3 regions of the Enterobacter sp. QK-SA4 genome follow, and region 2 is predicted to be linked to each of the others. Evidence: predicted binding sites of a transcription regulator. Region 2 holds the regulator's gene; each other region holds the start of a gene.

Region 1 (3,282 bases), 2.8 Mb from region 2:
GTCGAGATCTTTCAGGCTACGGCCCTGCAGCAGCTCGGTAACGGTACGCTCCAGCGCCACGCCGAAGTCAGGGTGCGCCCCGAATGAGGCGAAGCAGGTGCCGTTGGCCGGGTTAAACAGCACCACGCAGATAACCGGATACTTGCCGCCCAGCGAGCCGTCATAGGCAAAGATTGGGAAACCTTCTGCTTCGAGCTTAGCGATGGACTCCACTACGCCCGGATAGCGCGCCAGCACCTCTGCCGGAATTTCAGGCAGGCTGATGGATTCAGCGATGATGCGGTTTTTAATGTGGCGTTCAAAGACTTCAGACAGACCCTGCACGCGCGCTTCATTGCGGGTGTTACCGGCGGACATACCGTTGGACACATACAGGTTGCCGACGATGTTCATCGGAATATACACGGTCTGCTCGTCAGACTGACGGGTGAACGGCAGGGCGCAGATCCCACGGTCTTCATTGCCAGACTGCAGATCGATCAGCATGCTGGCGGTCAGTTCGTTTTCCGGATCGTAGAAAGCACGCAGGCGCGCGTCGAGAATACCTTCCGGCAGCTCGTCATCTTCGGTCAGCGGGAACCATTTTTCATTTGGATAGTGAACGAACGGGCCGTTAGCGATGGTTTCGCCCAGCCAGAAGTCAGCGAAGAAATAGTTGGTGGACAGACGCTCAAAATACTCACCCAGCGCAGAGGCCAGTGCCGCTTTTTTTGTAGCGCCTTTACCGTTGGTAAAGCACAGGGCACAGTCTTTATCGCGAATATGCACGGACCAGACATGAGGCACCGGATTGAGCCAGGAGGCTTCTTCGATGTTAAAACCCAGGTCGGTCAGTTTCTGCTGGAAGCGAGCGATGGAATCTTCCAGAGCGGCGTCTTTGCCGGGGATAAACGTTTGAGTCATGGCGTTCACTTTTATCGTACGTAAAGCGCGCAATGATACGGGTTTTGCGTGACGGGTGCTATCTTCGGCGAAAATAAAAGGCTGGACTATGCTTAGTGGCAGTAACTGACTGTTAAGGCATAGAAAAATGAAAGCATTTGATCTCCAGCGGATGGCGTTTGATAAAGTTCCTCCTGAATTTCTGGGCGAAGTGGCGCTGCGTAGCCTGTATACCTTCGTCCTCGTCTTCCTGTTTCTTAAAATCACCGGCCGCCGCGGCGTGCGGCAGATGTCGCTCTTTGAGGTGTTGATCATCCTGACGCTGGGCTCGGCGGCGGGGGACGTCGCCTTTTATGACGATGTGCCGATGGTGCCGGTGTTTATCGTTTTTGTCTCACTGGCGCTACTTTACCGTCTTGTCATGTGGCTGATGTCGAAAAGCGAAAAGCTGGAAGATCTGCTTGAAGGGAAGCCTGTCGTTATCGTCGAGGACGGACAGCTGGCCTGGGAAAATGTACAAAGCGCCAATATGACCGAGTTTGAGTTCTTTATGGAGCTTCGCCTGAACAGCGTTGAACAGCTCGGGCAGGTGCGTCTGGCGATCATGGAAACCAACGGGCAGATCAGCGTCTATTACTATTCTGACGACGAGGTGAAGCCGGGGCTGTGTATCCTGCCGGATATGCTGATCGAGCGTTTCAGAACCGTACCGGAATCAGGCGAGTATGCTTGCGTAAGATGTAGCCATGTTGTCGCGATGCAGCCGGGGGATCGTCAATTATGCCCCCGCTGTGCAAATCCGGAATGGACGAAGGTTAGCCGGGCCAAACGCATCACCTGACAGCCATTTTGTCGGTTTTGTCTTAGCGAGGCGGCAGATTGTTTTGTGTGACGCGGGGCACATTTAACGGGTCATAAGTTTTAGACATTGCGGCGCGTGTCACTGAATGATAAAACCGATATCCACAGTTATAACTTATGGCTTTTAGCGTGGTGAGGGGAAATGGCTCAAGTCTTTAATTTCAGTTCAGGTCCGGCAATGTTACCGGCAGACGTGCTTAAACAGGCTCAACAGGAACTCTGTGACTGGAACGATCTCGGTACGTCGGTGATGGAAATCAGCCACCGTGGTAAAGAGTTTATTCAGGTGGCGGAAGAGGCAGAAAAGGATTTTCGCGATCTGCTGAATATTCCCTCGAACTACAAAGTATTGTTCTGTCACGGCGGTGGACGCGGCCAGTTTGCAGGCGTTCCGCTGAATATCCTCGGTGACAAAACGACGGCTGACTACGTTGACGCGGGTTACTGGGCAGCAAGCGCCGTTAAAGAAGCGCATAAATACTGCACGCCGAATGTTATCGACGCCAAAGTAACCGTTGACGGTCTGCGCGCCGTGAAGCCAATGAGCGAGTGGCAGCTTTCCGATAACGCAGCGTATCTGCACTACTGCCCGAACGAAACCATTGACGGGATTGCCATCGACGAGACGCCAAACTTCGGCAGCGATGTCGTGGTTGCCGCCGACTTCTCCTCCACCATTCTGTCTGCGCCAATTGATGTCAGCCGCTACGGCGTTATCTATGCGGGCGCGCAGAAAAATATCGGCCCGGCCGGTTTGACTATCGTCGTCGTGCGTGAGGACCTGCTGGGTAAAGCGCATAAATCCTGCCCGTCGATTCTCGATTACACCGTGCTGAACGATAACGATTCGATGTTCAATACCCCACCAACGTTTGCCTGGTATCTCTCCGGCCTGGTCTTCAAATGGCTGAAGCAAAACGGCGGCGTGGCGCAGATGGACAAGGTCAATCAGCAGAAAGCTGAACTCCTGTATGGCGTGATCGACAAGAGCGATTTCTACCGCAACGATGTGGCGAAAGCTAACCGTTCCCGCATGAACGTGCCGTTCCAGCTGGCGGACAGCAGCCTGGACAAAGTGTTCCTGGAAGAGTCCTTCGCGGCAGGCCTGCATGCGCTCAAAGGTCACCGTGTCGTTGGCGGCATGCGTGCCTCCATCTATAACGCGATGCCGCTGGAAGGCGTTAAAGCCCTGACGGATTTCATGATCGACTTCGAACGTCGTCACGGTTAATTTGCTGTTTTTCACCCCCGCAGCGTCCCTGCGGGGTTTTTATTATGTTGAGTTGAGAGTTTAGTTTTCATGGAATCCCTGACGTTACAACCTATCGCGCGGGTAGATGGCACCATTAATCTGCCTGGTTCAAAAAGTGTCTCGAACCGCGCTCTGCTGCTGGCAGCTCTGGCAAACGGCACCACCGTCCTCACAAACCTGCTGGACAGCGATGACGTGCGCCATATGCTCAATGCGCTGAAAGCGTTGGGCATTCATTACACTCTCTCCGACGATCGTACCCGCTGCGAAGTGACCGGCAACGGCGG
Region 2 (3,282 bases):
CGGTACTGAGCATCACGCTAATCCTGGCGGCGTTGCGCAGGGCGGACGATTTAAGAGAAAGATAGCTTTTGAGCGCGGGCAATAACGGAAGCCGTTTTTGCTTATCCGCCATCAGGTCGCGGGGATAAAGCGGGCGCTGCGTGCGCAACACGCGGGCGATGCGGCTGAAGTGCCAGGCGGCAAACTGGCCGACCGGGTTATCGGGATGCTGGCGGGCGATTTTCTCCAGCGCGCCCAGCTGTTTTTCCATGTTAAAGCGCGTCGGGTAGCGGTGGTAGAGAATATCATCGGCCAGCACGCGCAGACGTGCGGACACGGTTTGTGCGTTCCAGCGGATCACCGCTTCGGCGTGGCTGCGCTCGACCAGCTTTTGCACCTCCTGCGGGTGATGAAGGCTTACGGAGATGTGCTCCTGCAGATCCAGCCCGACCTGGAAGGTGCGCAGCAGCCGTTTGTATTCGTGGTTCTTGTTGGCGGCGAGCATATGCAGCTGCTGATAGCACTGGCTTATCAGGTCCACCACCTTCTGCTGGCGCGTCAGCAGCGGCGGTAAGGATTTTTCCGGGTCGGTATGCTGGGTGAGCAGGGTATATTTGGCTTCGCAGTAATCCGCAAGCTGCACATAGAGCAGGCTCAGGGATTCACGCAGCGGCTGTTCGCGCCACAGCCAGAACCAAAACCAGTTAAACAGCCCGTACCACAATGTCCCCAGGGCGTAGATCAGCAGCGGCTCCCACACCGGCATGTTCCCGGCGAGGCTCAGCGTGAAAATGGCCGCAATCAGCGAGGCGGGAAGCAGGCGGGCGTGCAGCGAACTGATTTCCGCCGTGACGCCGAGCGTCATCGCCAGCACGGTCAGGATCAGCGGCAGCGGGATATCCCGGGCAAGCAGAAGCTGCACGGCGAGGCTACAGCCGGCAAACAGGCAGCCACCGATAATCAGGCGTTTGAAAAAGCGCTTATGCGGCGTGTCCAGACCGGCGATGTTGCAGCAGGCGGGCACGAGGGAAAACAGCAGGCCTTGCTGAAGATGTCCGAGGATCAGGCCTATGGCCACAGGAAGACACAACACCAGCGTTTGCCGCAGTGCGTAGTTAACTTCCGGGTGATAGATCAGCCTGCGCCACATGGGGAGTAGAGACAAAAACGGCGTGACACCCTGCGGTGACACGCCGTTTGAGCGGAATTAACGCGTTCCGTAGACCACGATGGTTTTACCGTGGGCGGAGATCAGGTTTTGATCTTCCAGCATTTTCAGGATACGGCCCACTGTTTCACGGGAGCAACCGACGATCTGACCAATTTCCTGACGGGTAATTTTAATTTGCATGCCGTCCGGGTGGGTCATAGCGTCTGGCTGTTTCGCCAGGTTCAACAGGGTTTGTGCGATACGGCCGGTAACGTCCAGGAAGGCGAGGTTACCCACTTTCTCTGACGTGACCTGCAGACGGCGCGCCATCTGGGAAGAAAGACGCATCAGGATGTCAGGGTTAACCTGAATCAGCTGACGGAACTTCTTGTAAGAAATTTCAGCCACTTCACATGCTGTCTTTGCACGAACCCAGGCGCTACGTTCCTGGCCCTCTTCAAACAGGCCCAGTTCACCGATGAAATCGCCCTGGTTCAGATAAGAAAGGATCATCTCTTTCCCTTCTTCATCTTTGATCAGCACTGCCACCGAGCCTTTAACGATGTAATACAACGTTTCCGCTTTTTCACCCTGGTGAATCAGCGTGCTCTTCGATGGGTACTTATGAATGTGGCAATGAGACAAGAACCATTCGAGAGTCGGGTCTGTTTGCGGTTTGCCAAGCACCATGCGCTGTTATCCTCTGTTATAAGCTGTCACCAGAGTCATCAGATGCATCCGGACTCTGGGGTTGCAATCGAATTCTTACCCATACCCTGGGAAGTCGGCTACCGTAACGTTTCGCAGCCAGTAAAGTTTGATGTCCTCTGCATACACGTGTAACGTCAATGTATTACTGTAGCATCCTGAGTGTTTTAGCATAGCTTTCGCCGCGTGTCTCCTGGTGTCTCGCTTCAGCATGATGCAGGTCGCCTTCCATTGCGAGAAATGTAACGCACGCGTAATCTGTCACCAAAAATGCAACGTTGGAGTTAATGAATATGCAAGCGCGCGTGAAATGGGTTGAAGGTTTAACGTTCCTGGGCGAGTCCGCGTCAGGACACCAGATTTTGATGGACGGTAACTCCGGCGATAAAGCGCCAAGCCCAATGGAAATGGTGCTGATGGCGGCAGGGGGTTGCAGCGCCATTGACGTGGTGTCGATTCTGCAAAAAGGTCGTCATGACGTGACGGATTGTGAGGTTAAACTCACATCAGAGCGTCGCGATGAGGCGCCACGCCTGTTCACCCATATTAACCTGCACTTTGTGGTCACCGGTAAAGAACTGAAAGACGCGGCGGTCTCACGTGCGGTGGACCTGTCTGCGGAGAAGTACTGCTCTGTGGCGTTAATGCTGGAGAAAGCGGTAAAAATCACGCATTCGTATGAAGTGATCGAGGCGTGATTGATGGGGCATCGTGCGTGTTGATGCCCTCACCCTAACCCTCTCCCACTGGGAGAGGGAACATGCTCACGCGATCTGCTTCCCTTCCATCAGTCGCTCCACCAGCGGCGTCATGATGAGCTCCATCGCCAGCCCCATTTTCCCGCCCGGCACCACTAACGTATTCATGTGCGAAATAAACGAGCCCTGCAGCATTGCCAGCAGCCACGGGTAATCAATGCCTTCGAGATTGCGGAAATGGATCACCACAAAACTCTCATCCAGCGACGGGATGCTTTTGGCCGCGAACGGGTTGGAGGTGTCCACCGTCGGCACGCGCTGGAAGTTGATATGGGTGCGGGAGAACTGCGGCGTCAGGAAGTTAATGTAATCCTCCATGGAGCGCACCACCGAGTCCATCACCGCTTCGCGAGAATGGCCACGCTCGCTCATGTCACGCGTCAGCTTCTGGATCCACTCCAGGTTTACGATAGGAACCACGCCGACCAGCAGATCCACGTGGCGCGCCACGTCGTGTTGAGGGGTGACCACGCCGCCGTGCAATCCTTCGTAAAACAGGACGTCGGTGGGTTCCGGCAGCGGCTGCCAGGGGGTAAAGGTGCCCGGCACCTGATTCCAGGGTACGGCTTCATCATAGGTGTGCAGATACTTGCGGGACTGCCCTTTGCCGCTCTTGCCGTACTCTATAAAGGTTTGTTCCAGCAGGCCGAAGTCATTGGCTTCCGGGCCGAAGTAGCTGATGTGTTT
Region 3 (3,282 bases), 4.0 Mb from region 2:
GCGTACGCAGAGAGCGATTCAACGTAACGACGCTGTCCTTCGGCATACAAAGTGTCGAAAGCCAGTGAGGATTTGCCAGACCCCGAAAGTCCGGTCACGACAATGAGTTTGTCGCGAGGGATTATGAGGTTGATATTCTTGAGATTGTGGGTGCGGGCGCCCCGAACTTCGATCTTATCCATTCACCTTTCCCGGTTGGAACACGGATTGCCTGATTTGTTTGAAGGACAAACGGCTGTCAGAAACGGCTAATTATGACACAATTTGACCTGTTTGAATATACAGTGTTGGAATGCATTTTCTGATTGGCTGTGTAACAATGTGGAGTTGCGAGAGAACTCTGGAACGTGCTACGCAACTATCAAAGTGCAGCATGGAAATGGTACACTCGCGCGTTTACACTATTAAGAAACGTATTCAGGAGACACGAACATGGCCAGCAGAGGCGTAAACAAGGTGATTCTCGTCGGTAATCTGGGCCAGGACCCGGAAGTACGCTACATGCCGAGTGGTGGCGCAGTTGCCAACATTACGCTGGCTACTTCCGAATCCTGGCGTGATAAAGCGACCGGTGAGATGAAAGAGCAGACCGAATGGCACCGCGTTGTGCTGTTTGGCAAACTGGCCGAAGTGGCCGGTGAGTATCTGCGTAAAGGTTCTCAGGTCTATATCGAAGGCCAGCTGCGTACCCGCAAATGGACCGATCAGTCCGGTGCTGAGAAGTACACCACGGAAGTCGTGGTCAACGTGGGCGGTACCATGCAGATGCTGGGTGGCCGTCAGGGCGGTGGCGCACCGGCTGGCGGCGGTCAGAGCCAGCAGCAGGGCGGTTGGGGTCAGCCTCAGCAGCCGCAGGGCGGCAACCAGTTCAGCGGCGGCGCGCAGTCTCGTCCGCAGCAGCAGTCTGCTCCGGCGCCGTCTAACGAACCGCCAATGGATTTCGACGACGACATTCCGTTCTGATTTCCGCGTGCTGAAAACAAAAAACCCAGACTATCGTCTGGGTTTTTTTATTCCGTCAGGGATCAGGTAATCACCATCGGCCAGTCTGGCGGCGTGTGGCTCATCGCCTCAACCATCACCACTTTAATATTTTCCCAGACGGCGGCGATATCCAGCAGGGTAATGCCAAGCAGGCCCGTTGCAAACCAGCAGGCCGCACCCAGCCCCAGCAGGGTGCTGATAACAGCAAGACCCGCATAGTCAGATTTACGAAACTGAATATTCAGCGTGCTGGCTAAAAACATCAGCACCGCACTCAACAAAGGCCAGCGCAGGAGAACCATGCTGGTAGTAATGGTTGCCATAAAACCCATCCTCTACAAAACAGACGAACTGAATGAAACGGTGTTTCTCGTTACAAAATATGTGTGAACTATATCACATTTGTTGATTTATTCGCCAGTATCTGAGCGATCAAAAAAGAGGATTTTATTCTTCAGAAAAGGCGATTGCGCGGGTTGGTTCGGCCTTCGGCGCACGAGGAGGTGGGCACACAGCGTGCCGGAAACGCACATCGGGCAGGTGGTGATACCGCAAATTCAGTTTTTATAAGAGGGACGTTATTCTCACCCAATCCTGAAAATATTGTGGTGAAGGTTGACTATTTATAAATCAACGAACACAATGCCTCCGGGCAAATAGCATAAAACGTCCCGATGAACTTGTACTTTTTTCATGCTGTCAAACGTTTGGCTTAATCAACGATCGTCTGTTGTGTTATCTTCCCGTCAGCCCTAACGGGCTGGATAATTATTTTCCTTAATTGAAACGGAACGAATACTTACAGTTTAACTTACGGGAAAATATTATCGGCATAACGAAATTTAAGATTTTTAATACTAAAAGTCAGTTGCTAACTTCGCATGATTCATGCAACGTAATCACCTGTTTAACAAAGCATCCGGCCTTCATTACTACAGGCGTACAACATGCAGGGATATAGGGCGGGAAATGAATCGTAGCGCGCGGCGCAAAATGCTCAGGGTGGTAGGGATCATCATGGTAGTTATGCTGCCGGTGATGCTTGCGCTATGGTTTGCCCAGCTACGAGCCGTTTCTGAAACAAGCGCCCAGCTACGCACATTTGCTGAACTGGCTTTAGACAAAACAGAGCTGGTTATTCAACAGGTTGAGCTGGCCAGGGACGAGGCGGTAAAATATCAGGGCGAGCTTTGCACGCCGGGACACCGTCAATATATGCTGAACGTTGTTCGTGGCCGCCTGTTTGTCGCCGATTTAATTTACGCTGAAGGTCAGAATTTTCTTTGTTCGACCGTTTTTACACCGGATCACCCCTACGCCATTCCTGTCGCTAATTACACGCGTAAACCTGACGTCGCTATCTATTATTATCGCGACACCCCATTTTATACTGGCTATAAAATGACATATATGCAGCGCGGAAATTATGTGGTTGTCGTCAACCCGCTTTCATACAGCGAAGTCATGTCCGCGGATCATTCTCTCTCCTGGGGTGTGTACGACACGGTAACCAATGCTTTCTTTTCCGTCAGCCAGAAAGCCAATGTTTCTTTATTAAATTCGATGATTCGGGATAAGGAATCGGTATTTCAAAAAGATAACCGCTTTTATACGATCGTAACATCTCCCAAAAGACCGATTGCGGCCATTGTCTCGACATCGAATAAACGCTTTTATGAAACGCTTTATCACCAGGCGACGTTGACGCTGCCGCTGGGCATGATCTGCAGCATTATTATTTTGCTGGTATGGTCCCGTACCCATCGTGAGCTTAATTCGCCGGGGCGCTTACTGCACCGCGCGCTGAACAAACGACAGCTTTGCGTCCACTATCAACCGATTATTGATATTAAGAATAACCAGTGTGTGGGCGCGGAGGCGCTGTTACGCTGGCCTGGCTTTAACGGGCAGGTGATGAGCCCGGCTGAGTTTATCCCGCTGGCGGAAAGTGAGGGAATGAGCGAGCGGATTACGGACTATGTCGTTGAGGAGGTGTTCAACGATCTGGGTCATTTCCTGGCCGAGCATCCGCATCTCTATATTTCGATTAACCTGTCGGCCACGGACTTCCACTCCTCGCGGCTGATCGCCATGATTTCCGACAAGGCCCGCCACTACGCCGTCCGTGCGCAGCAAATCAAAATAGAAGTGACGGAGCGCGGTTTTATCGATGTGCCAAAAACCACGCCGGTGATTCAGGCTTTCCGTCAGGCGGGTTACGAAGTCGCGATCGATGATTTCGGTACCGGCTACTCGAACCTGCACAACCTCTACTCGCTGAACGTGGATATTCTGAAA

The links. The regulator CRP, encoded in region 2, controls carbon source genes, mostly activating them, when cyclic AMP is high. The targets are predictions, from matches to a motif close to ATGTGANNNNNNTCACAT.
Region 1: serC (3-phosphoserine/phosphohydroxythreonine transaminase) is a predicted target of CRP. The motif match lies at 1,769-1,786, and genes of this name have one in related genera.
Region 3: AC1VYI_RS22785 (YjcB family protein) is a predicted target of CRP. The motif match lies at 1,369-1,386, and genes of this name have one in related genera.

The regions. Positions count from the first base shown of each region.
Region 1 is NZ_JBXFXH010000007.1:3,189,540-3,192,821, reverse strand. It holds gene ycaO (30S ribosomal protein S12 methylthiotransferase accessory factor YcaO) at 1-903, opposite strand, end outside; gene AC1VYI_RS17085 (DUF421 domain-containing protein) at 1,031-1,723, shown strand; gene serC (3-phosphoserine/phosphohydroxythreonine transaminase) at 1,886-2,974, shown strand; gene aroA (3-phosphoshikimate 1-carboxyvinyltransferase) at 3,044-3,282, shown strand, end outside.
Region 2 is NZ_JBXFXH010000007.1:391,184-394,465, forward strand. It holds gene AC1VYI_RS03295 (YccS/YhfK family putative transporter) at 1-1,129, opposite strand, end outside; gene crp (cAMP-activated global transcriptional regulator CRP) at 1,187-1,819, opposite strand; gene AC1VYI_RS03305 (OsmC family protein) at 2,131-2,535, shown strand; gene AC1VYI_RS03310 (phosphoribulokinase) at 2,602-3,282, opposite strand, start outside.
Region 3 is NZ_JBXFXH010000007.1:4,392,460-4,395,741, reverse strand. It holds gene uvrA (excinuclease ABC subunit UvrA) at 1-182, opposite strand, end outside; gene ssb1 (single-stranded DNA-binding protein SSB1) at 433-963, shown strand; gene AC1VYI_RS22785 (YjcB family protein) at 1,026-1,307, opposite strand; gene AC1VYI_RS22780 (EAL domain-containing protein) at 1,954-3,282, shown strand, end outside.